DNA from 2 places in the Thermaerobacter sp. PB12/4term genome. Region 2 is predicted to be linked to the other one. Evidence: riboswitches for the same ligand, from Rfam matches in the RefSeq annotation. Region 2 holds a riboswitch; the other holds the start of a gene.

Region 1 (10,917 bases), 1.0 Mb from region 2:
GCGCATGGTGATCAAGCACGGGCGCTACGGCCGCTTTCTGGCCTGCCCGGGCTTTCCCGAGTGCCGCAATACCCGGCCCCTGGTGGAAAAGACCGGCGCCCGCTGCCCGCGCTGCGGCGGGGAGATGGTGCAGCGCCGGTCCCGCAAGGGCCGGGTCTTCTACGGGTGCAGCAACTATCCGGAGTGCGACTTCACCACCTGGGACCGGCCGACGGCGGAAACCTGCCCCGAGTGCGGCACCTTCCTGGTGGAGAAGCGGTCCCGCCAGGGGGTGCGCCTGGTGTGCGCCAACCCCCAGTGCACCTACCAGCGGGAAGGGGCCGCCGAGACCGCCGGTGCCGGTGCCGGGGCGGGGAGGCGTTGAGCATGGCGGAACGAGTCACGGTCATCGGCGGCGGCCTGGCGGGCAGCGAAGCCGCGTGGCAGGTCGCCCGCCGGGGCATTCCGGTGCGGCTTTACGAAATGCGGCCGGTGAAATCCACCCCGGCCCACCACACGGGCCAGCTGGCCGAACTGGTCTGCAGCAACTCCCTGCGGGGGAACCAGCTGGACCAGGCGCCGGGGTTATTAAAGGAAGAAATGCGGCGGCTGGGCAGCCTGATCATGGCGGCGGCCGACGCCAGCGCCATTCCGGCAGGGAGTGCCCTGGCCGTCGACCGGGAGGAGTTCGCCCGGCGCGTCACGGAGGCCATCACCGCCCACCCGCTGATCGAGGTGGTGCGGGAAGAGGTGACGGAGCCGCCCGCGGAAGGTCCCGTGATCATCGCGACCGGACCCCTGACCTCCGACGCCCTCTCCGCGTGGATCCGGTCCTTCACCGGCGAGGAGTACCTGGCGTTCTTCGATGCCGCCGCGCCCATCGTCACCTACGAGTCGTTGGATCTGTCCAAGCTGTTCCGCGCGTCCCGTTACGGCAAGGGCAGCGGCGACGACTACCTGAACAGCCCCATGACCCGGGAGGAGTACGAGGCCTTCTGGCAGGCCCTGGTCGAAGCGGAAAAGCACGTGCCCCACGACTTCGAACAGGGCCTGTTCTTTGAAGGCTGCCTGCCCATCGAGGAGATGGCCCGCCGGGGTCCGGACACCCTCCGCTACGGGCCGTTGAAGCCCGTGGGCCTGGTCGACCCGCGCACGGGCAAGGAGCCCTACGCCGTCGTCCAGCTGCGCCGGGACAACCGCTACGGCACCCTGTACAACCTGGTGGGCTTTCAGACGAGCCTCAAGTGGGGCGAGCAGAAGCGGGTCTTCCGCATGATCCCGGGCCTGGAGAACGCCGAGTTCGCCCGGTACGGGGTGATGCACCGCAACACCTTCATCTGCTCGCCCAAGGCGCTCAAGCCCACCATGCAGGCGCGGAAGCGCCCCGACCTGTTCTTCGCCGGCCAGATCACGGGCGTGGAAGGGTACATCGAATCGGCCGCCACGGGCATCGTGGCCGGCATCAACGCGGCCCGGCTGGTGCGCGGGGAAGAACCCGTCGCCTTTCCGGCCGAGACGGCCCATGGGGCCCTGACCCGGTACATCACCGAAGCGCATCCCGACCACTTCCAGCCGATGAACATCGCCTTCGGCCTGTTGCCGCCCCTGGAGCGGCGGGTGCGGGACCCGCGGCGCCGCAAGCTGCTCATGGCCGAGAGGGCCCTGGCCGCGCTGGAGCGGTTTGCCCCCGCCCGGCTCCCCGAGACGGTACCGGGGCCGGCGGTCCCGGGCGGTGACCCGGCGCCTGTGCCCGGGCGGTGAGACCGTGACCCGGATCCCTGCCGGTTCCCGTCCGGCTGCCGACGTGGTGGAGGCCTACCTGGATCACCTGCGCCTGGAGCGGGGTCTTTCCCCCCGCACGGTGGAGGCGTACGCGGGGGACCTGGCAGGCTGGCTTGAGTTCCTGGGCCTGGAGCCGCCCGTCGGGGCGGCGGCCCTGGCGGGCGTCAGCGGCCGTGACCTGCGCCGCTGGCTGGCCCATCTGGAAGAACGCGGCCTGGCCCGGGCGTCTGTGGCCCGCAAGCTGGCGGCGGTGCGGGGCCTTTTCCGCTACGCCGTGCGGGAGGGCTGGCTGGCCGCCAGTCCCGCCGCCCGTCTGGCCACGCCGCGGGTCCGGCGCCGGCTGCCGCGGGTGTACACCTCGGAGGAAGCCCAGGCCCTGCTGGAGGCGGCGGCCTGTGGCCAGGGTCCGGCGGCCCTGCGGGACCGGGCCATCTTGGAACTCCTCTACGGCTGCGGCCTGCGAGTGGCCGAGCTCAGCGGGCTCGACCTGGACGACGTGGACCTGGAGGGCGGCTGGCTGCGGGTGTACGGCAAGGGCGGAAAGGAGCGGATTCTGCCGCTGGCCGGTCCGGTGGCGGCGGCCCTCCGGGCGTACCTGGAGGAAGGGCGCCCCGGGTTCCTGGAGGGCCGGCGACACCGTCCCTGCCGGCCGGCCGATGCCCAGGCCGTGTTCCTCAACCGGTGGGGCGGCCGGCTCTCGCCCCGCGGCATCCAGGCCATCGTGCGGCGGGTGGGGGCGGTGGTGGCGCGGCTGCAGGCCCACCCCCACCTGCTGCGCCACACCTTCGCCACCCACCTGCTGGACGGCGGCGCGGGGCTCAGGGCGGTCCAGGAGCTGCTCGGCCACGCCAGCCTGGCCGCAACCCAGGTGTACACCCACGTGTCCCGGGCGCGGCTCTGGGCGGTCTACCAGCAGGCCCATCCCCGGGCCCGGGCCCGCCCTGCCCCGGCTGCGCCCGCGCCGGGGGCTGCGGCGCCGGGGCCGGAAGGCCTGGACGCCCCGCCCTCGGCAGGCGCACCCGGTTCCCCCGCCGGGTACGGGCCGGCAGGGGGGCGCCAGGGGCCGCGGCCGGGATCGTCGCCGTCCGGGTAGTCCCCGTCGCCGGGGTTCCCGGCACCGCCCGGGCGGGGTGGTCGCCGCCCGCGGCGGGCAACGGATCCGCGCCCTTCGGCAGGGCGGACCGGCACCGTCACCAGGCCCCAGCGCGAGCCGGAAGGCCGGCGGGCCAGAGCGAGGGATCAGCGCATGGGCGAGGGGCAACCCCGCTTTCACGGCACCACCATCCTGGCCGTGCGCCGCAACGGCCGGGTGGCCATGGCCGGCGACGGCCAGGTGACCCTGCAGCAGCACATGGTGATGAAGCACCGGGCCCGCAAGGTGCGGCGGCTCTACCACGGGCGGGTGCTGGCCGGGTTCGCGGGCAGCGTGGCCGACGCCGTGGCCTTGATGGAGCGCTTCGAGGGGAAACTGGAGGAACACGGCGGCCAGCTGGTCCGGGCGGCGGTGGAACTGGCCAAGGACTGGCGCACCGACAGGCTGCTGCGCCGCCTGGAAGCCCTGCTGGTGGTGGCCGACGCCGACCACCTGCTGCTGGTGTCGGGGTCGGGGGAAGTGCTCGAGCCCGACGACGGGATCGTGGCCGTGGGTTCGGGCGGCGGTTTTGCCCTGGCGGCGGCCCGGGCCCTGGCCCGGCACACCGGCCTGGATGCCGCCGCCATCTGCCGGGAGGCGATGCGCATCGCCGCCGAGCTCTGCGTCTACACCAACGACCAGCTGGTGATTGAGGAGCTCTAGCCGTGCTCTCGCCGTACTCTCGCCGTACTCCAGCCGCACGGGCCCGGGCCGGGGGCCGGCCCGATCCGGGCGGCCACCCGCCAGGGGGAGGGACGACCGTGGAACGGGGAGCCGTCCAGGGCGCTGCGTGGGAACCCGACCGGCTGACCCCCCGCCAGATCGTGGCGGAGCTGGACCGGTACATCGTCGGCCAGGCGGAGGCCAAGCGGGCGGTGGCCATTGCCCTGCGCAACCGCTGGCGGCGGCAGCAGCTGCCGCCGCACCTGCGGGACGAGGTGGCGCCGAAGAACATCCTGATGATCGGCCCCACCGGGGTGGGCAAGACGGAGATCGCCCGGCGGCTGGCCCGGCTGACGGGAGCTCCCTTCATCAAGGTCGAGGCGACCAAGTTCACCGAAGTGGGCTATGTGGGCCGCGACGTGGAGTCCATCATCCGGGACCTCTTGGAGACGGCCATCCGCATGGTCAAGGCGGAGCGGGTGGCCGCCGTCGAGGACCGGGCCCGGGCGGCGGCCGACGACCGCCTGCTGGACGTGCTGGTTCCGCCGCCCCGGCGGCGCCCCCAGCGCGCCGGGTCGCCCTGGGAGATGCTGCTGGGGTCCCTGGGGGCCGGGATGCCGGGTCCGGCCGAGCCCGCCCGGCCCGAGGAAGAGGAGGACTGGCGCCGGCGCCGCCAGGAGGCGGCTGCGCGGCTGCGCAGCGGGCAACTGGAGGACCAGGTGGTCGAAATCGAGGTGGAAGACCAGGCGCCGCCCATGGTCGACATCCTGGGCGGGCCGGGTCTGGAAGAAGTCACCCTGAACGTGCAGGACCTGCTCAAGGACTGGCTGCCCCGGCGCAAGCGCCGGCGCCGCCTGCCGGTGCGGGAGGCCCGGGAGGTGCTGGCCCAGGAAGAGGCCCAGAAGCTGATCGACATGGACCAGGTGGTGGCCGAGGCCATCCGGCGCACGGAGCAGGCGGGCATCGTCTTCATCGACGAGATCGACAAGATCGCCGGCCGGGAGCGGGGCCACGGGCCCGACGTCTCCCGGGAAGGGGTGCAGCGGGACATCCTGCCCATCGTCGAGGGCTCCACGGTGATGACCCGGCACGGCCCGGTGCGCACGGACCACATCCTGTTCATCGCGGCGGGAGCCTTCCACATCGCCAGGCCCTCGGACCTGATCCCCGAGCTGCAGGGCCGGTTCCCCATCCGGGTGGAGCTCCAGCCCCTCACCCGGGACGATTTCAAGCGCATCCTGACCGAGCCGGACAATGCCCTGCTGCGCCAGTACCAGGCCCTGCTGGCCACCGACGGGGTGGAGCTGGAGTTCACCCCGGACGCGGTGGAGGCCCTGGCGGACATGGCGGCCCGGGCCAACCAGCAGGCGGAGAATATCGGTGCCCGGCGCCTGCACACCCTGCTGGAACGGCTGCTGGAGCCGGTGGCCTTCGACGCCCCGGACGCCCTCCAGGGCAAGGTGGTGGTGGATGCTGCGTTCGTCCGCCAGCGGCTGGAGGGAGTCCTCCAGGATCAGGATCTGAGCCGGTACATCCTCTGATGGGGCCTGCCCCCTGGTGGTGGCGCCGGGGGTCCCGGGGCCGGCCGGGGAGCCGGCCGGCGAGCTCCAGGCGGTCTGCGCGGGCGAAATCCTGACCGCCCACCGCCTGGGGGCGAGCGAAGGAGCCAGGGCAAGCGATGCCTGGCTGGCAAAACCCACCCTGTCGCAAGAGGGACCCAAAACCAGGACCCGGGTCCCAAATTTTTTGTCGCCGATAGAAGGAATGACCAGTTCCGGTGCAGAATCATGTCGACCAGTGCCGGCTGGAAAGCCGCTACAACTGGATAAGCTTCGGGGGTGAGCCGCGGTTTCTGTCCCGGTTGAAACGGCCAGAGCCCGGCCACCCCCCGCGGCAGCGACAAAGGCACCCCTGTCGAAAGGCAGGCTCGCAAAGTCACGGGTCTACGGCCCCGCTGGGGCGGGGCTATGACGGCCGGACTGCCGAACGCCGCACGGTTGAGTTTGCTCAACCCTGGCGTCCGCCCGTGGTGCCCCTGCGCGCCGCGGGCGCCTTTCTTTTCCAGCGGCGGGAGGGGGTGGACCCGTGTGGGGGCGCATCAACGATGAACTGGCTGCCGGGCTGGAGGTTCTGGCCCTCCGCCAGCGGCTGCTGGCCCAGAACGTAGCCAACGCCGAGACGCCCGGCTACAAGCGGTATGACCTGGACTTCGCCCGGGCCCTGGAGGCGGCGCTGACCGGCCGCGGGCCGGCGGGAGGCCAGGCCGCGGGGTGGGCAGCCGGGGCCGGTGAGGCCGGTGGGGCCGGCGGGGTAGAGCCGGCCGGGGCCGCCGCACCGGTCACCGGGGCCGGGGGGATGGGGGCCGCCGGCGCGGGCGGGGTGGCGGCCGGGCCCGCCGTGCCCGGTGGCCCGCTGCCCCTGGCCGTCACCCACCCGGGCCACCTGCCGGGCCGGTGGGCGTCGGGGGATCCGGCGGCGGCGGTGTACCGGGAGACCGGTTCCTCCCTGCGCAACGACGGCAACAACGTCGACCTGGACGTGGAGATGGCGCGGATGGCCGAAAACGGCGTTCACTACCAGGCCCTGGTGCGGCAACTGTCCGATCGCATCGCCCTGCTGCGCACGGTCATCGCCGAGGGGAGGCGGTAAGCGGTGCCGGGCGGGATGTTCAGCACCTTCGACATCGCGGCCAGCGGCATGACGGCCCAGCGGCTGCGCCTCGACCTGATCGCCAGCAACCTGGCCAACGTGGACTCCACCCGCACCCCCCAGGGCGGGCCCTACCGCCGGCTGGTGCCGGTCTTCCAGGAGCGGGCGACGCCCTTCGCCCGGATCCTCCGGGAACGGGGTGCGGTGCCGGGGCCGGTTCCGCAGGCGGGTGCCGCGGCCGGCTGGGCACGTCCCGCCGTGGCCGGCGTAGCGGGCGGGCCGGTGCCGGCCGTAGCCGGTCGGGGAGTGGCGGGTCCGGGCGGGACCGGAGCCGCCCCCGGCGGGGTCCAGGTGGCGGCAGTGGTCGCCGATCCCTCGCCGCCCCGGCTGGTGTACGACCCGGCCCATCCCGATGCGGGCCCGGATGGTTACGTGGCGTACCCCAACGTGGACCCCCTGGCGGAGATGGTCAACCTGCTGGCGGCCACCCGGGCCTACGAGGCCAATGTGGCGGTCTTCGCCGCGGCCCGCACCCTGGCCCTGCGGGCCCTGGACATTGGCCGCGGCTGAACGGCCTTGCGGCTACCGGACGCCCCTGGGGCCGCCAGGGTCCCGGCAACTCCGCGGCTTCGACGGAGGAGGTTTGAGCCATGAACCCATGGGGAGTCCAGCCCTCCGGCAACGCCGCCTGGCCCGGCCCATCCACGGCTACCGGCCTGGGCGGGACCGCCGGCTCGTCCGGAAGGGCGGCGGTTGCCGCCGCGGGCGACGGTACGGCGGCCGGTTCCACCGGGCCGGGTGGCGTGGGAGCCAGCTTTCTGCAGGAGCTGGCCCGAGCCCTCCAGCAGCTGGAGGGAGCGGCCGGCGAGGCCGACGCCATGGCCCGGCGCCTGGTGACGGGCCAGGTCCAGGACCTGTCCCAGGTCATGGTGGCCAGCGAGAAAGCCCGGCTGGCCATCGAACTGGCGGTGCAGCTGCGCAACAAGGCGCTCGAGGCCTACCAGGAGATCATGCGCATGCCCGTGTGACGGGCACGGCCCTGCGGCGGCAGGCGGGATGAGCGGAACGGGGCCGGAAGGCAGGGTCGCGGTCGGTCGAGGAGGCGGCGGAATCCTTCATGCCCCTGGCACAGGTGCGGCAGATTCCCCAGCAATTCATGGCCTGGTTCCGGCAGCTTAGGCCGGCAGCCCGGTGGGTGGTGGTCTCGGCGGCGGCTCTGGCCCTGGCCGGCCTGGTGGCGCTGGCCCTGGCAGGGCGCAGCGGGCCCCAGTGGGCCCCCCTCTTCACTCAGCTGGACCCCACCGACGCCGCGGCCATCGCCGGCCAGCTTGAGGAGCAAGGCATCCCCTTCCAGCTGGCCCAGGGCGGCCAGGCCATTCTGGTGCCGGCGGAACAGGTCGACCGGCTGCGCCTGGACCTGGCCGCCCAGGGACTGCCGCGCCAGGGGACGGTGGGCCTGGAGCTTCTGGAGAACATGCCGATGGGCGCCACGGAGTTCGAGCGGCAGGTGCAGTACTTGCGGGGGCTCCAGGGCGAGCTGGCCCGCACCATCGGCCGGCTGGAGGGGGTGGAGGCGGCGCGGGTGCATGTGGTGCTGCCCGAGCGCAGCCCCTTCGTCAGCCAGCAGCGGCCTGCCACCGCGGCGGTGCTGGTCCAGCTGAAACCAGGGGCAGAGCTCGAGCCGGAGCAGGTGCGGTCCATCATGCACCTGGTCGCCTCGGCGGTGGAAGGCCTGAAGCCCGAAGACGTGACGGTGGTGGATACCACCGGCCGCCTGCTCTCGGCCGGGGTCGAGCCGGCCCAGGAAGGGAGCGCCGTGGTGCCGGGTGACCGCTTCGAGGTGGAACGCCGCTTCGAGGCGGAGCTGCAGCGCAGCCTCCAGACCCTGCTGGAACAGGTCCTGGGTCCGGGCAACGTCATCGCCCGGGTCAATGCCGAGCTCAACTTCGACCAGCAGGTGGTGGAACGTCACCTCTTCGAGCCCCCGGCCGACGGCGGCCAGGGCATCCTGCGGTCCATCCAGGAGCTGCAGGAAACCTTCACCGGCCGGCCCGCACCGGGCGGGGTGCCGGGGGACAGCAACATCCCCACCTACCCCCAGGTGGGCGGCGGCACCGGCGACTACCAGCGCAGCGAGCGGACGGCCAACTACGAGGTCAACCAGGTGGTCGACCGGGTGCAGGTGGCCCCGGGCGCGGTAAGGCGCCTGTCGGTGGCCGTGGTGGTCAATGGCGATCTCACCCCCGAGCGGCGGCAGGCCCTCCAGCAGGCGGTGGCCGCGGCCATCGGCAGCGACCCCCAGCGCCAGGACCAGGTCGAGGTGGTGGCCATGCCCTTCGACACCACGGTGGCCGACCGCCTGCAGCAGTCCCTGGAGGAGGAGCGGCAGGCCCGGGAAGCGACCCGGCGGATGGCCCTGCTGGCCGGCGCGGCCGGGCTGGCGCTGCTGGCCCTGGTCCTCCTGGTGGTCGCCTGGCGGCGCCGGCGGCTGGCCCGCCGGCTCCTGGAAGCACAAGCCGCCGGTCACGGGTTGCCAGCCGCGCCGGGGAGCACCGCCGGCACGGTGGCGGCCGGTCCGGCCGGGCGGGGCACCGCGGCCGTACCCGGCCCCGGCGGGCCCGTTCCGGGACCGGCCGGGGCCGCGGCGACGGGTGCCAACGGCAGGGCGGCGGAGGCCACGGTCCTCGAGCAGGTCAGCGAGCTGGTGAAGAACCAGCCGGAGCACGTGGCCCAGGTGATCCGCAGCTGGCTGGCCGAGCGGTCCGCCAACTGACGGCGGCGGCAGCCGGGACGGCCAGACCCGGCGCGGGCGGGGAAGGAGGCGATGGCCATGGCGACAAGGCAGGTTGCGGTGGCAACGGCCGGCACGGCGGCGGCCGGGGGTACCCCCCGGGGTGGAATCAGGGCCCCGGCAGCGCCGGTCGCCGGGGAGGTGGCCGAGGGTCTGGAGGGCGGGATCGCGGCGGAGCCGGGGGCCGGTGCGGCGGCCGCCGGTGCCCGGCCTGCCCTCCGGGAGGCGGCCCGCGACCTGTCGCCGCGGCGCAAGGCCGCCATCCTGATGATCTCCCTGGGACCGGAGCTGGCCGCCCGGGTCTTCCGCTACCTGCGGGAGGAGGAGATCGAACAGCTCACCCTGGAGATCGCCAACACCGACCGGGTCGCTCCCGAACAGCGGCTGGCGGTGCTGGAGGAGTGCCGGGATCTGGCCCTGGCCCACGCCTACATCGCCCAGGGCGGCATCGACTATGCCAGGGAGCTGCTGGTGCAGGCCTTGGGCCACCAGCGGGCGGCGGAGGTGATCAACCGCCTCACCTCGACCCTGCAGGTCCGGCCCTTCGAGTTCGTGCGCCGGGCCGACCCGCTGCAGATCCTGAACTTCATCCAGCAGGAGCACCCCCAGACCATCGCCCTGATCCTCGCCTACCTCCATCCGGAGCAGGCCGCCGTCGTCCTCAGCGGCCTGCCGCCCGAGCGCCGGGCCGACGTGGCCCGCCGCCTGGCCCTGATGGAGCGCACCTCGCCCGAACTGATCCGCGAGGTGGAGCGGGTCCTGGAACGCAAGCTGTCGTCGGTCCTGGGCGAGGAGGGCACCGTCGCGGGCGGGCTGCAGGCTGTGGTCCAGGTGCTGAACAACGTGGACCGCGGCACCGAGCGCAGCATCATGGAGGTCCTGGAGGTCACCGATCCCGAGCTGGCCGAGGAGATCAAGAAGCGGATGTTCGTCTTCGAGGACATCGTGCTGCTGGACGACCGGTCCCTCCAGCGGGTGCTCCGGGAGGTCGACCTCAACGAGGATTTGCCCCTGGCCCTCAAGGCCGTCAGCGAGGACGTCAAGCAGAAGATCTTCCGCAACCTGTCCCAGCGGGCCGTGGAGATCCTCCAGGAAAACCTGTCGTACCTCGGGCCCGTGCGCCTCCGCGACGTGGAAGAGGCCCAGCAGAAGATCGTCAACATCATCCGCCGCCTGGAGGAAGAGGGCGAGATCGTCATCGCACGGGGTGGCCAGGATGAAGTGGTCGTCTAGGGTGGGAGACGCCCGGCGGCCGGTTCCCGCCCGCTGGCCGGTGCTGGGGCCCCTGCCCGGCCCCGGCACGGCGGCCCCCGGGCTCCGGCCGGTGAACTGGCAGCCCGTGGGCCCGGCGGGCGGGACGGTGGCCCCCGCCGCTGCGGGCGAGGCCGCTGCCCCAGCGGAGGCCGCACCGGCTGCCGGACCGTTGCCGGCAGCTGCCCAGGCGGCGGCCGGCCGGCGGGCCCGCCGCTGGCTCCGGAGGGCCAGGCGGGCGGCGGCCGCCCACCTGGAGAAGGCCCGGCGGGAGGCTGACGCCCTGTGCCGTCAGGCGCGGGAGGAGGGCTTCCGCCGGGGCGAGCAGGAAGGCCGGGCGCGGTGGGAGACGGCCTGCCGGCAACTGGAGGAACAGGCAGCCCGCCAGCGGGAGGAACTGGCCGCCGCCTACCGGCAGCTGGTGGAGGCTTCCGCAGGGCCCGTGCTGGAGCTGGTCCTGGTCCTGGCCCGCCGGGTGGCGGGCGAGGCCCTGGCGGTCGATGCCGCCGCCCTGCGCCGCCAGATCGAGGCGGCCCTGGCCCGGCTGGGGAGCGAGGGGGCCCGGGTGCTGGTGCATCCCGAGAGCCTGGCCCGGCTGGAGGAGGCGTCGCCCCTGCCCGCTGGCGTGGAGCTGGTGGCCGACCTGACCCTGGCGCCCGGCGACTACCGG
Region 2 (10,917 bases):
CCTGTTCGGCGGCGCCGGCGTGGGCAAGACCGTCATCATCATGGAGCTGATCCACAACATCGCCTACAAGCACGGCGGCTTCTCCGTCTTCGCCGGCGTGGGCGAGCGCACCCGCGAGGGCAACGACCTGTACCACGAGCTCAAGGAGTCCGGGGTGCTCGACAAGACGGCCCTGGTCTTCGGCCAGATGAACGAGCCCCCGGGCGCCCGCCTGCGGGTGGGCCTGACGGGCCTGGCCATGGCCGAGTACTTCCGGGACGAAGAGGGCCAGGACCTGCTGCTCTTCATCGACAACATCTTCCGCTTCACCCAGGCCGGTTCGGAGGTATCGGCCCTGCTGGGGCGCATGCCCAGCGCCGTGGGTTATCAGCCCACGCTGGCCACGGAGATGGGCAACCTGCAGGAACGGATCACCACGACGCGAAAGGGCTCCATCACCTCGGTGCAGGCGGTGTACGTCCCCGCCGACGACTACACCGACCCGGCGCCGGTGACCACCTTCGCCCACCTGGACTCCACGGTCCGGCTGGAGCGGGCCATTGCCGAGCGCGGCATCTACCCGGCCGTCGACCCGCTGGCCTCCACCTCCCGGATCCTGGACCCCAACATCGTGGGCCAGGAACACTACGAGGTGGCCCGCGGCGTCCAGCAGGTGCTGCAGCGGTATAAGGACCTGCAGGACATCATCGCCATCCTGGGCATGGACGAGCTGACGGAAGAGGACAAGCTGATCGTACAGCGGGCGCGCAAGCTGGAGCGCTTCCTGTCCCAGCCCTTCTTCGTGGCCGAGGTGTTCACCGGCACGCCGGGCAAGTACGTCAGCCGCGAGGAGACCGTCCGGGGCTTCAAGGAGATCCTGGAGGGCAAGCACGACGACCTGCCCGAGGCGGCCTTCTACATGGTCGGCACCATCGACGAGGCCGTGGAGAAGGCGAAGACCCTGGTCTGAGAGGGGCGACACCATGGCGGAGCGCGCCATCACCCTGGAGGTCATCACGCCGGAGCGGGTGGTCTTCCGCGAGGAGGTCGACTCGCTGATCGTGCCGGGAGCCGAGGGCTTGCTGGGCGTGTTGCCCGACCATGCCCCCATGGTGGCGGCCCTGAAGATCGGCATCCTGACTTACCGCAAGGACGGCGAGCGGCGCCGGGTGGCGGTGGCGGGCGGGTTCTTCGAGGTGGCGGACAACCACGCCGTGGTGCTCTCCGACGCCGCCGAGCGGGCCGAAGAGATCGACGTGCTGCGGGCGCGCCAGGCGGCCGAGCGGGCGCGCCGCCGCCTGGCCGAACGGGAGGCCAACTGGGACTTTGAACGGGCGCGGGCGGCCCTCAACCGGGCGCTGAACCGGCTGCGGGCCGCCGGGGCCGACACCGGCGACCTGGCCTGAACCCGCCGCTGCGCGCCGGCCCCGCGCCGGCGCGCAGCGTGCGTGGGGATGCAGCGCCCGGGCCGGTCGCCGGCCCCCGGGGCCGGCGGAGGTCCACCCGCCGGCCGGCGGGGACCGGGCCCGCGCGACGGGTGGGCAACCCCCAGGGCGGTGGGCGCCTTCCCAAGAGCCGCCTGGAACCCCGGACGGGCCGGGGACGATAACATACATGGGGATCCACGCGGCGGCCCCCCGCCCGCCTCAGGGCGGCCGGGGGCACAATCGGGCGGCCGCCCGCGAATCCCTTATCGGCGGGCACGCCGAAGGTGCGCCTGCAGCGTGCGGTGCCGCAGAACGGAGCGGCGCGCGGCAGGGTGGGTCCTCGGCGCCCGGCGTGTCCCGGTTGCGGCCCGCCCGCCTGCGGGCGTGGCCCTGGAGGGGGTTGAGACGGTGGAACGAATCGTGGTTCGCGGCGGGCGCCCCCTGCAGGGTCAGGTGAGGATCAGCGGAGCCAAGAACGCGGCCTTGCCGATCCTGGCGGCTACCTTGCTGGCGGAAGACACCTGCTTGCTGTATGACATCCCGTCGCTGGACGACGTGGTCACCATGACCCGCATGCTGACCCAGCTGGGGGTCACGGTGGAGTCCACGGGGGAGGGTGCCCTGGCCGTCCACCCGGCGGCGGAGCTCCAGTACGCCGCGCCCTATGACCTGGTGCGGCGCATGCGTGCGTCCATCCTGGTCCTGGGACCGCTGCTGGCCCGCCTGGGGCGCGCCCGGGCCGCCCTGCCCGGAGGCTGCGCCATCGGGCAGCGTCCCATCGACCTGCACCTGAAGGGCTTTGCCGCCCTGGGCGCCGATGTGGAGGTCAGCGGCGGCGAGGTGGAGGTCCGGGCCCCCAGGGGGCTGCGCGGCACCTCGATTTACCTGGACGTGCCCAGCGTCGGGGCGACGGAGAACATCATGATGGCCGCCGTCCTGGCCGAGGGCACGACCACCATCGAAAACGCCGCGGAAGAACCGGAGATCGTCGACCTGGCCAACTTTCTCAACACCCTGGGAGCCGACGTGCGCGGCGCCGGCACGCGGGTGATCCAGATCCACGGCGTGCCGGTGCTGGGAGGCGGGACGTACACCATCATCCCCGACCGCATCGAGGCGGGCACCTTCCTGCTGGCGCCCCTGGTGGCCGGAGGCCAGGTGACGGTCACCGGGGTGGTGCCGGAACACCTCAAGTCCCTGCTGGCCAAGGTGCGGGAGATGGGCGCCGATGTGGCGGTCGACGGGGACGAGGTGACCGTGGCGGTCAGCAGCCGGCCCAAGGCGGTGGACATCAAGACCCTGCCCTACCCGGGCTTTCCCACCGACCTGCAGGCGCCCATGATGGCGGCCCTGGTCACCGCCGACGGAACGGCCACGGTGACCGAAACCCTCTTCGAGAATCGCTTCGCCCACGTGCCGGAGCTGCGCCGCATGGGTGCGCGGATCCAGATCCAGGGGCAGACGGCCATCATCACCGGGGTCGAACGGTTGCAGGGTGCGCCGGTCACCGCCACCGACCTGCGCTCGGGTGCGGCCCTGGTGCTGGCCGGGCTCGGGGCCGAAGGGATCACCGAGGTCAGCGGCGTCCACCACATCGACCGGGGCTACGTGGGCATCGAGCAGAAGCTGCGGGCCCTGGGCGCCGACGTGGCGCGCCTGTCCACGGAGGACGACCCGCTGGCGGCGGCCCTGCTCCTGCACTAGGCCTTGCACCAGGCCGCGCGGCGCCTGCTCCGCCGTCGCGGAACCGGATGGCGCCAGGAACTCCGAACCCTTTCGTCCGGGTGCGAGCCCCGGAGCCATGGCCCCGGGGCTCGCGCCGCTTTTTGCAGGTCTTGCGCCCCTTTCTTCCAGGGCCTCGCGCCCAGGGCCTCGCGCCCCCGTCGTGCCGGCGCAGGCATGTCCCCCCTCCCCGGTGCATAGAGATGTCCCGAATTCGAGGGAGGGATCGCCCTTGCCTGTTCGGCCGGCGTGGCGCCGCCCCGTAGCCGGCTGGTTCCTCCTGGCGCTGGTGCTGACGGTGCTGCTGCCCTTTCTCGTGGTGCTGACCCGGGGCCTGCGCATCGAGACGCCTCAGGCTCCGGCCGTGCCCCTGGACCCCGGCCAGCTGCCGGTGCGGGTGTGGATTCCGGGCCAGGACAGCGTGCAAACCCTGCCCCTGGAGGTCTACCTGACGGGCGTGGTGGCCGCCGAGATGCCCGCTTCCTTTCACATCGAAGCCCTCAAGGCGCAGGCGGTGGCAGCCCGCACGTACACCGTGCGGCAGATGCAGGTCTTTGGCGGCCCAGGTTGCCGGGAACACGCGGAGGCGGACGTCTGCGGCGACCCCCAGACGGGACAGGCCTGGCAGCCCCTGGAGGCCCGGCGCCGGGACTGGGGGCTGTTGAACGGGTGGCGCTTCGCCCGGAAGATCCAGCAGGCGGTCCAGGAGACGGCCGGCCTGATCCTGGTCTACCAGGGGGCGCCCATCGACGCGGTCTACCACTCCACCTCCGGCGGGCGCACCGAGGACGCTTCCGCCGTCTGGGGCAACCAGGTGCCTTACCTGCGGCCCGTGGACTCCCCGTGGGAGACGGCCTCACCCCACTGGCGCAGCACCCGGACCATGACCCTGCAGGAGTTCGCCCGCCGCCTGGAGGTCGACCCCAAGGTCGTGCGGGACCTGCCGGGGGACCAGTGCTTTGCGCGGGTCGAATCGTCGCCGGGCGGGCGCGTGGGCCGGGCCACCGTGGGCGAGAAGGTCTTCACCGGTCCCCAGCTCCGCCAGCGGCTGGAGCTGCCCTCCACCTGGTGGACGTGCCGCCGGCAGGGAGAGCAGCTGACCTTCACCATCCGGGGCTGGGGCCACGGGGTGGGGATGTCCCAGTACGGTGCCGACGGAATGGCCCGCCAGGGGTACAGCTACCAGGAGATCCTCCGGCATTACTACCCCGGGACCAGCCTGCGGCCCATCTTCAGCGAGTAGCCCACCCGTCTTCGGCGGATAGCCCGCCCGGCCCGTCGCCGGGTCCCTCCCATGGGTACGGACGGCTTGCCCGGCGGGCCGGGCCGGCCCGGGCCGCCGGGCCCCTCCGCCAGGGCCCTGCTGTCGCTTCGGCCGGTGGAATTCGCACTTTCCTGCATAAATGCACCAGCCCTGGTAACACTACCGCCCAGAGGTGGTGCCACATGCAGGAGACCCCGCAAAGCGGGCAGAGCCGCATGGCGGGCCGGCTGGCCGGCTGGATGGCCCGGATGCGCGGGCGGCCGGCGCTGCGGTCGCTGGTGGGTTTCGCCGTGCTGGTGGCCGTCTTCATCGGGTCTTATCTGTACTTCCAGGGCTGGCCGGGGTTGAGCGGGCCCGAGACCGCTTCCCTGGATGAGCAGACCCCCTTGGAGACGGGTGCCGACCAGGGCGTAGCACCCAGCACGGCCACCCCGGAACCCATGACCGGCCAGGCCGGGGCCGGCACGGAGGCGGGGACACCGGCGCAACCCCGGGACAACGTGCCCACCCGGGAAGTCACCGGCGAGACGACCCCGGCCTTCATCTGGCCCGTCGCCAGCGGCAAGACGGCCATGGGCTTCGGCTGGCAGTACTCCGAGACCATGGGTGACTGGCGCTGGCACCCCGGCGTCGACCTGGCGGTCGAGGAAGGAGCCCAGGTGGTGGCCGCCGCCGACGGGCGGGTGGTCGCGGTCAACCGCGACCCCGACCGCGGCCTGACGGTGACCATCGAGCACGATGGTGGCTACCGCACGGTCTACGCCAGCCTGGCCGAGGCGACGGTGGAAGCCGGCCAGCAGGTGCGGCGCGGCCAGGCCATCGGCAAGGCGGGCCAGTCGGCCCGGATCGAGGCGGCCGCCGGCACCCACGTCCACTTCGAGATCTGGCGTGGCGACGAGGCCGTCGACCCGCAGACCCTGATCGGCTAGGATCCCCCGGCGCCGGACCCCGCCGGAAGAACCGGCCCGGAAGAACCGGCTCCGGCCCGGCGCCGGCCACCGGGGAACCCGCATCCCCGTACGAACGGCGGCCCCGCTCCCCCGAGCCCCCTCGGGGAGCGGGGCCGCGGCCTTTGCCGGGGTGTGGCGCCCCGGCGCCCCGGCCGGCCCGGCGGCCCAGCGGCCCGCCGGGCCGGCCGGGGCGTGCCGGGCGGTCATCCCGTCCAGCCGGTTTCGGCACCGGCAAGGCGATCGGGTCGACCCGTCCCAGCTCAGGCCTGGCAAACCCCCGCCGGCTTGCGTCCGCCCGCCTGGCCTGCGCTGGCCCGCACCGCCGGGCCCACGCCGTGGCGACCCCCGGCTGGCCCGAGCGGGCCTGTCCGCCCATCCGCGGCCCCACCCGTGGCGCCCCCCGGGGTGGGCCGACCGGACCTGCCCTCCCATCTGGGACCCCACCCGGTAGCGACCCCCGGGCTGCCCGACCGGGCCTGTCCTCCCATCCGTGGCCCCACCCGGCGGCTGCCCCGGCGGCCCGAGCGGGCCTGTCCGCCCGTCCGCGGCCGTCCGGCGGCCTGCGGCCAAGGTATGTTTGCCTAACGCCCTCATATAGATGGTACCAGACCAGGGCGAAGGGGGCAGGTCGGTGAAGGACTACATCTGGAAGCGCGTGGTGGAGGTGAGCACGTACATCGCCCGCACCCGTTCCACCGTGCGCGAGGCAGCCAAGGTGTTCGGTGTCTCCAAGAGCACCGTCCACAAGGACGTCACCGAGCGCCTGCCCAAGATCGACAGCCAGCTGGCGGCCAAGGTCCACCAGGTCCTGGAGACCAACAAAGCGGAGCGCCACCTGCGGGGCGGCGAGGCCACCCGCCTCAAGTACCTGCAGGAACAGCGGGGCCAGGAAACCAGGCAAGCCCCTTCGGAGCCCCCCGTCGGGGCTTGACGCGCCGTCCCTGCCCGCACCGGCCCTGGCCCCCGGACGAACGCGGCCGTGGCGGCGGCCCGCCGGGTTCCACCCGGCTGATCCCGGTCCGCAGCCCGGCCACCTTCCTTCCCGCCCCCTTCAGGGCCCGTCCGGCCGCGGCCTCCGCCGCCCCCCATGCCCGCCACGGGACGGACAACCCCGGCTTTTCCCTCCGCCGGCCGGCCCGGCCAGGAGTCTGGCGGTCAAGAGGAACCCGGCCTTATGGCAAAGAAATCCGCCACAGCAACCGCAGTCAGACGGATTCCTGCCAGCCCTGAGGCCCCGGCGCGGCCGCCGGCACCGGGACACCCCGCCGGTTCCCCGCCGTCGCCCAGGCGGCTGCCGGGCGGTCAGGAGGGGGACAGGCTATGGTCGGGTTCGTCCGGGACCTGGGGGTCGACCTGGGAACGGTCAACACCCTGGTCTTCGTCGAAGGCCGGGGCATCGTGCTCAACGAGCCTTCCGTCGTCGCCATCGATCGGGAAACCGGGCGGGTGCTGGCCGTGGGGTCGGAGGCCCACCGCATGCTGGGCCGCACCCCGGGCCACATCGTGGCCGCCCGGCCCCTGCGGGGCGGGGTGATCGCCGACTTCACCGCCACCGCCACCCTGCTCAAGATGCTGCTCCAGCGGGCCATGCCCCGACGCCTGGGGGTGCGGCCGCGGATGGTGGTCTGCGTTCCCTCGGGGGTGACCACCGTGGAGCGGCGGGCGGTCATCGAGGCCGGCTACGAGGCGGGGGCCCGCAAGGTCTACCTCCTGGAAGAACCGGTCGCCGCCGCCCTGGGGGCCGGCCTCAACATCCACGAGCCCGGCGGCCACATGGTGGTCGACGTGGGCGGCGGCACGACGGACATTGCGGTCCTGTCCCTGGGCGGGGTGGTGGTGGCCGGTTCGGCCCGCGTGGGCGGCGACACCTTCGACGAGGCCATCGTGCGCCATGTCAAGCGCCGGTACAACGTGCTGATCGGGGAGCGGACCGCCGAGCAGGCCAAGATCGCCATCGGCCGCGCCGAGCCGCCGGAGGGGGAGGGGAAGCGGTTTGAGGTTCGCGGCCGCGACCTGGTGACCGGGCTACCCCGCACCCTGCACCTGACGGCTGCCGAAATACAACAGGCCCTGGACGAACCCGTCTCGGCCCTCATCACGGCCCTGCGCAGCACCCTGGAGCGGGTTCCTCCCGAGCTGGCGGCCGACATCCTGCACCGCGGCCTGGTGCTGACGGGAGGCGGCTCCCTGCTGCGTGACCTGGACCGGCGCATCGCCCGGGCCACGGGCCTGCCCGTGGTGAAGCCGGAACAGCCGCTGCTGACCGTGGCGCTGGGTACCGGCGTCGCCCTCAGCATGCTGGACCGCCTGGACGGCGTGCTCATCGCCGGCTGACGGCCGCCGGTCCCTAAAAGGCACGCCGGCCGCCTGAACCGGGAAGGAATTCCCCTCCAGGTGTCGAATGGGCATGTAAAGCCTCCTGAGGCCGTACGTTCTAAGACGTGGTCCCGCGCATCAGGCGATGCACCTCGGCGAAAGTACGGCCGAGGCACCACAGGCTTCAACACGACCGTGACACGGCACGTGACCACGCCGCGATAAAGGCAAACCCGCCGAAAGGCGGGGGCGCAAAGCCACGGGTCTACCGCACGGCGGGACGGAGGGACGCCTCGCCCGGCGCGCACCGGGATGCGGGAGTCGGGTCAGGTTCCCGGGACAGGGAACCTGGCACCGGACCGGTAAGGGGGTGCCAGCCCTGGCCGGGCTCCGGTTCCGGAGAGCAGCTGGGCCGGCTCCTGCAGCGAGGTGTTCCGGCCCCTCCTCCTGCCGGCCATGACGGCCGGGCTGCCGAACGGGTGGACGGGATCTGCCGCCGGGTTCGCCCGCCGAACCCGGCGCGGTGAGAGGATTTTCCACCCCCGGTTGCCGCCCGGGGGTTTCGTTTTTCGCGGCCGGCTGCATGCCGCGATTGTGGCCGGTTGCATGCCGCAGGACGGCCTACCGGCGGGGCGGGGCGATCTCGGGGTCTGGCGTGGCGGAAGGGGTGATCCGGTGCTGCGAGGTCTCTACACCGCGGCCAGCGGCATGCTGGCCCGGGTGCTCCAGCAGGAGCGGCTGGCGGGCGACCTGGCCAACGTCAACACGCCCGGGTACAAAGCGAGCCGCAACGTGACCGAGGCGTTTCCCGAACTCCTGCTGTCGCGGCTCGACGGGACGGGAGCCCCGGTGGTGGGGCCCCTGGGCACCGGTACGGTGGTGGCCGAACCGGGCGCCGACATGCGGCCCGGACCCTGGGTCACCACCGGGCGACCGCAGGACCTGGCCCTGGAGGGGGACGGCTTCTTCGTGGTGATGGGCCCCGGCGGCCCGGCCTACACCCGGGCCGGCAACTTCACCGTGGGACCCGAGGGGTACCTCCAGGCTCCCGACGGCTCGCCCGTCCTAGACACCACGGGCCAGCCGCTGCTGGTGGGCAGCGCCCAGTTCACCGTCCGGCCCGACGGCCAGGTGGTGGGGGGGGACGCGGTCCTGGGTACCATCGCCCGGGTCACCTTCGCCAACCCCGCCGGCCTGCGGCGGGTGGGTGACAACCTGTGGCAGGCCACGCCCGAGTCCGGCCCCGCCGTCCCGGCGGCTACGCCCGTGCGCCAGGGGGTGCTGGAGCAGTCCAACGTCGACCCGGTGCAGGTGGTGGTCGCCATGCTGGCCAACTTCCGCGCCTTCGAGGCCGCCCAGCGGGCCGTCCAGGCCCAGGATCAGACGCTGGGGCTGGCCATCCAGGAAGTGGGGCGGGTCACATGATCCAGCGGGCCCTCTGGTCGTCCGCCGCGGGCATGGCTGCCGCGGCCCGGCAGGTTGACCTTACCGCCGGCAATCTGGCCAACGTGAACACTCCGGGTTTCAAGGCTGCCCGGGCGGATTTCGCCGATCTGGTTTACGCCGCGGCCCAGGTGCCGGTGGCGCCTCCTGCCGCCGCGGCGGGAGGCGTCCAGGTGGGACACGGCGTCCGCCTGGCGGCCACACCCCGGTTGTGGAGCCAGGGGCCCTTGCAGGCCACGGGCTCCCCCTGGGACCTGGCCATCGAGGGTCCAGGCTTCTTCCAGGTGGCCGATCCCGGTACCGGCGAGGTCCTTTTGACGCGGGGCGGGACCTTCATGGCCAGCCCCGTACCCGCCGGCGTCCCCGGCGGTGGGGAGGCCGGCGAAGCGCTTCTTGTCACCGACGGCGCCGGGCGGCCGCTGCTGGCGGCCGGCGGCCAGCCCCTCCTGCTCCCGGCGGGATCCCGCGGCTGGGTGGTATCGCCGGACGGAGAGGTGCGGGCCCTCCTGGCCGGGGGGCGCGAGGTGCCCGCCGGCCGGCTAGCGGTGATCGTCCCGCCGGCGCCCGATGCCCTGGAAAGCCGCGGCGAGGGCCTGTACGCCCTGGGCGGCAACCCGGTGCTGGCCATGGCGCCCGGCCAGGGCGGAGCGGGGTGGATCCGGCAGGGGATGCTGGAGCAGTCCAATGTGGACCTGGCCCTGGAGATGACCCGGCTGCTGGCGTCCCAGCGGGCGTACCAGCTCAACGCCCGCGCCGTGCTCACAGGCGATGAGATGCTGGGCCTGATCAACCGGTTGCGCTCCTGAGGCACCGCTCATGCGCTCAAGTGCATGCGCCCAAGATTGTTAGCGGTTTAGCCCGACGGCCCGCATGGGCCTCCCCCCTGATGCGGCCGGGGTCCGGGCGGCAGGCGCCGCCCGGACCCCGGCCCTTTTCCGGCGGCTCACCCTGCGCCCGGCGAGCCACCCCGCCGGCGGGGCCCGCATGAAAGCTGCCGATGCTTGGTATATACTCGTAATCGAGCGCAGGAAAGACTGGATCCTGGGAACGGGCAGGATACCGGTGCCACCGGGCCGGCCCTGGCGGGGCGGGCCTGCTCTGCTGCCGTCAGCCTGTCCCCGCAACCGGTGGCGCCGGGGCCGGTTCGTCCCGGGAGCCGGTCGCTGCGCACCTGCCGATTCAAGGAGGGATTGCCGGTGGCTTACCAGTTGCCGCCCCTGCCGTACGACTACAACGCCCTCGAGCCCCACATCGACGAGCAGACCATGCGGATCCACCACGACCGGCACCACGCCACCTACGTCAACAATGTCAACGCTGCCCTGGAGAAGTACCCCGAGCTGCAGGACAAGCCCATCGACGAGCTCCTGCGCCAGATCGACCAGGTTCCCGAGGACATCCGCACGGCGGTCCGGAACAACGGCGGCGGCCACGCCAACCACTCGCTCTTCTGGGAGATCATGAGCCCCAACGGCGGCGGCCAGCCCACGGGGGCCCTGGCCGAGGCGATCAACAAGGCCTTTGGCAGCTTCGATGCCTTCAAGGACCAGTTCACCAAGACGGCCACGACCCACTTCGGCAGCGGCTGGGCCTGGCTGGTGGTCGACGAGAAGGGCGACCTGCAGGTCTACAGCCTGCCCAACCAGGACAGCCCATACATGAAGGGCCACACGCCCATCCTCGGCCTGGACGTGTGGGAGCACGCCTACTACCTGAAGTACCAGAACAAGCGGCCCGACTACGTGGCGGCCTGGTGGAACGTGGTCAACTGGGACGAGGTGGCCCGCCGCTACCAGCAGGCCCGCGGCTGAGCCAC

What was found. Region 2 has a riboswitch for cyclic di-GMP ahead of DYI95_RS00705 (flagellar hook-basal body protein). Riboswitches for the same ligand answer to the same signal wherever they lie in the genome.
Region 1: linked by a shared signal. The riboswitch ahead of DYI95_RS04845 (flagellar biosynthesis protein FlgB) and the one ahead of DYI95_RS00705 (flagellar hook-basal body protein) in region 2 are both predicted to bind cyclic di-GMP.

The regions. Positions count from the first base shown of each region.
Region 1 is NZ_CP048407.1:1,182,783-1,193,699, forward strand. Features, by position in the region: gene topA (type I DNA topoisomerase) at 1-364, shown strand, start outside; gene trmFO (FADH(2)-oxidizing methylenetetrahydrofolate--tRNA-(uracil(54)-C(5))-methyltransferase TrmFO) at 367-1,740, shown strand; gene DYI95_RS04830 (tyrosine recombinase) at 1,745-2,854, shown strand; gene hslV (ATP-dependent protease subunit HslV) at 3,008-3,556, shown strand; gene hslU (ATP-dependent protease ATPase subunit HslU) at 3,655-5,097, shown strand; cyclic di-GMP riboswitch class I at 5,451-5,543, shown strand; gene DYI95_RS04845 (flagellar biosynthesis protein FlgB) at 5,642-6,205, shown strand; gene flgC (flagellar basal body rod protein FlgC) at 6,209-6,775, shown strand; gene fliE (flagellar hook-basal body complex protein FliE) at 6,856-7,233, shown strand; gene fliF (flagellar basal-body MS-ring/collar protein FliF) at 7,323-8,978, shown strand; gene fliG (flagellar motor switch protein FliG) at 9,036-10,229, shown strand; gene DYI95_RS04870 (FliH/SctL family protein) at 10,213-10,917, shown strand, end outside.
Region 2 is NZ_CP048407.1:148,818-159,734, forward strand. Features, by position in the region: gene atpD (F0F1 ATP synthase subunit beta) at 1-949, shown strand, start outside; gene DYI95_RS00675 (F0F1 ATP synthase subunit epsilon) at 963-1,385, shown strand; gene murA (UDP-N-acetylglucosamine 1-carboxyvinyltransferase) at 1,815-3,110, shown strand; gene spoIID (stage II sporulation protein D) at 3,361-4,371, shown strand; gene DYI95_RS00690 (M23 family metallopeptidase) at 4,575-5,321, shown strand; gene spoIIID (sporulation transcriptional regulator SpoIIID) at 5,974-6,273, shown strand; gene DYI95_RS00700 (rod shape-determining protein) at 6,663-7,676, shown strand; cyclic di-GMP riboswitch class I at 7,875-7,931, shown strand; gene DYI95_RS00705 (flagellar hook-basal body protein) at 8,334-9,083, shown strand; gene DYI95_RS00710 (flagellar hook-basal body protein) at 9,080-9,907, shown strand; gene DYI95_RS00715 (superoxide dismutase) at 10,298-10,912, shown strand.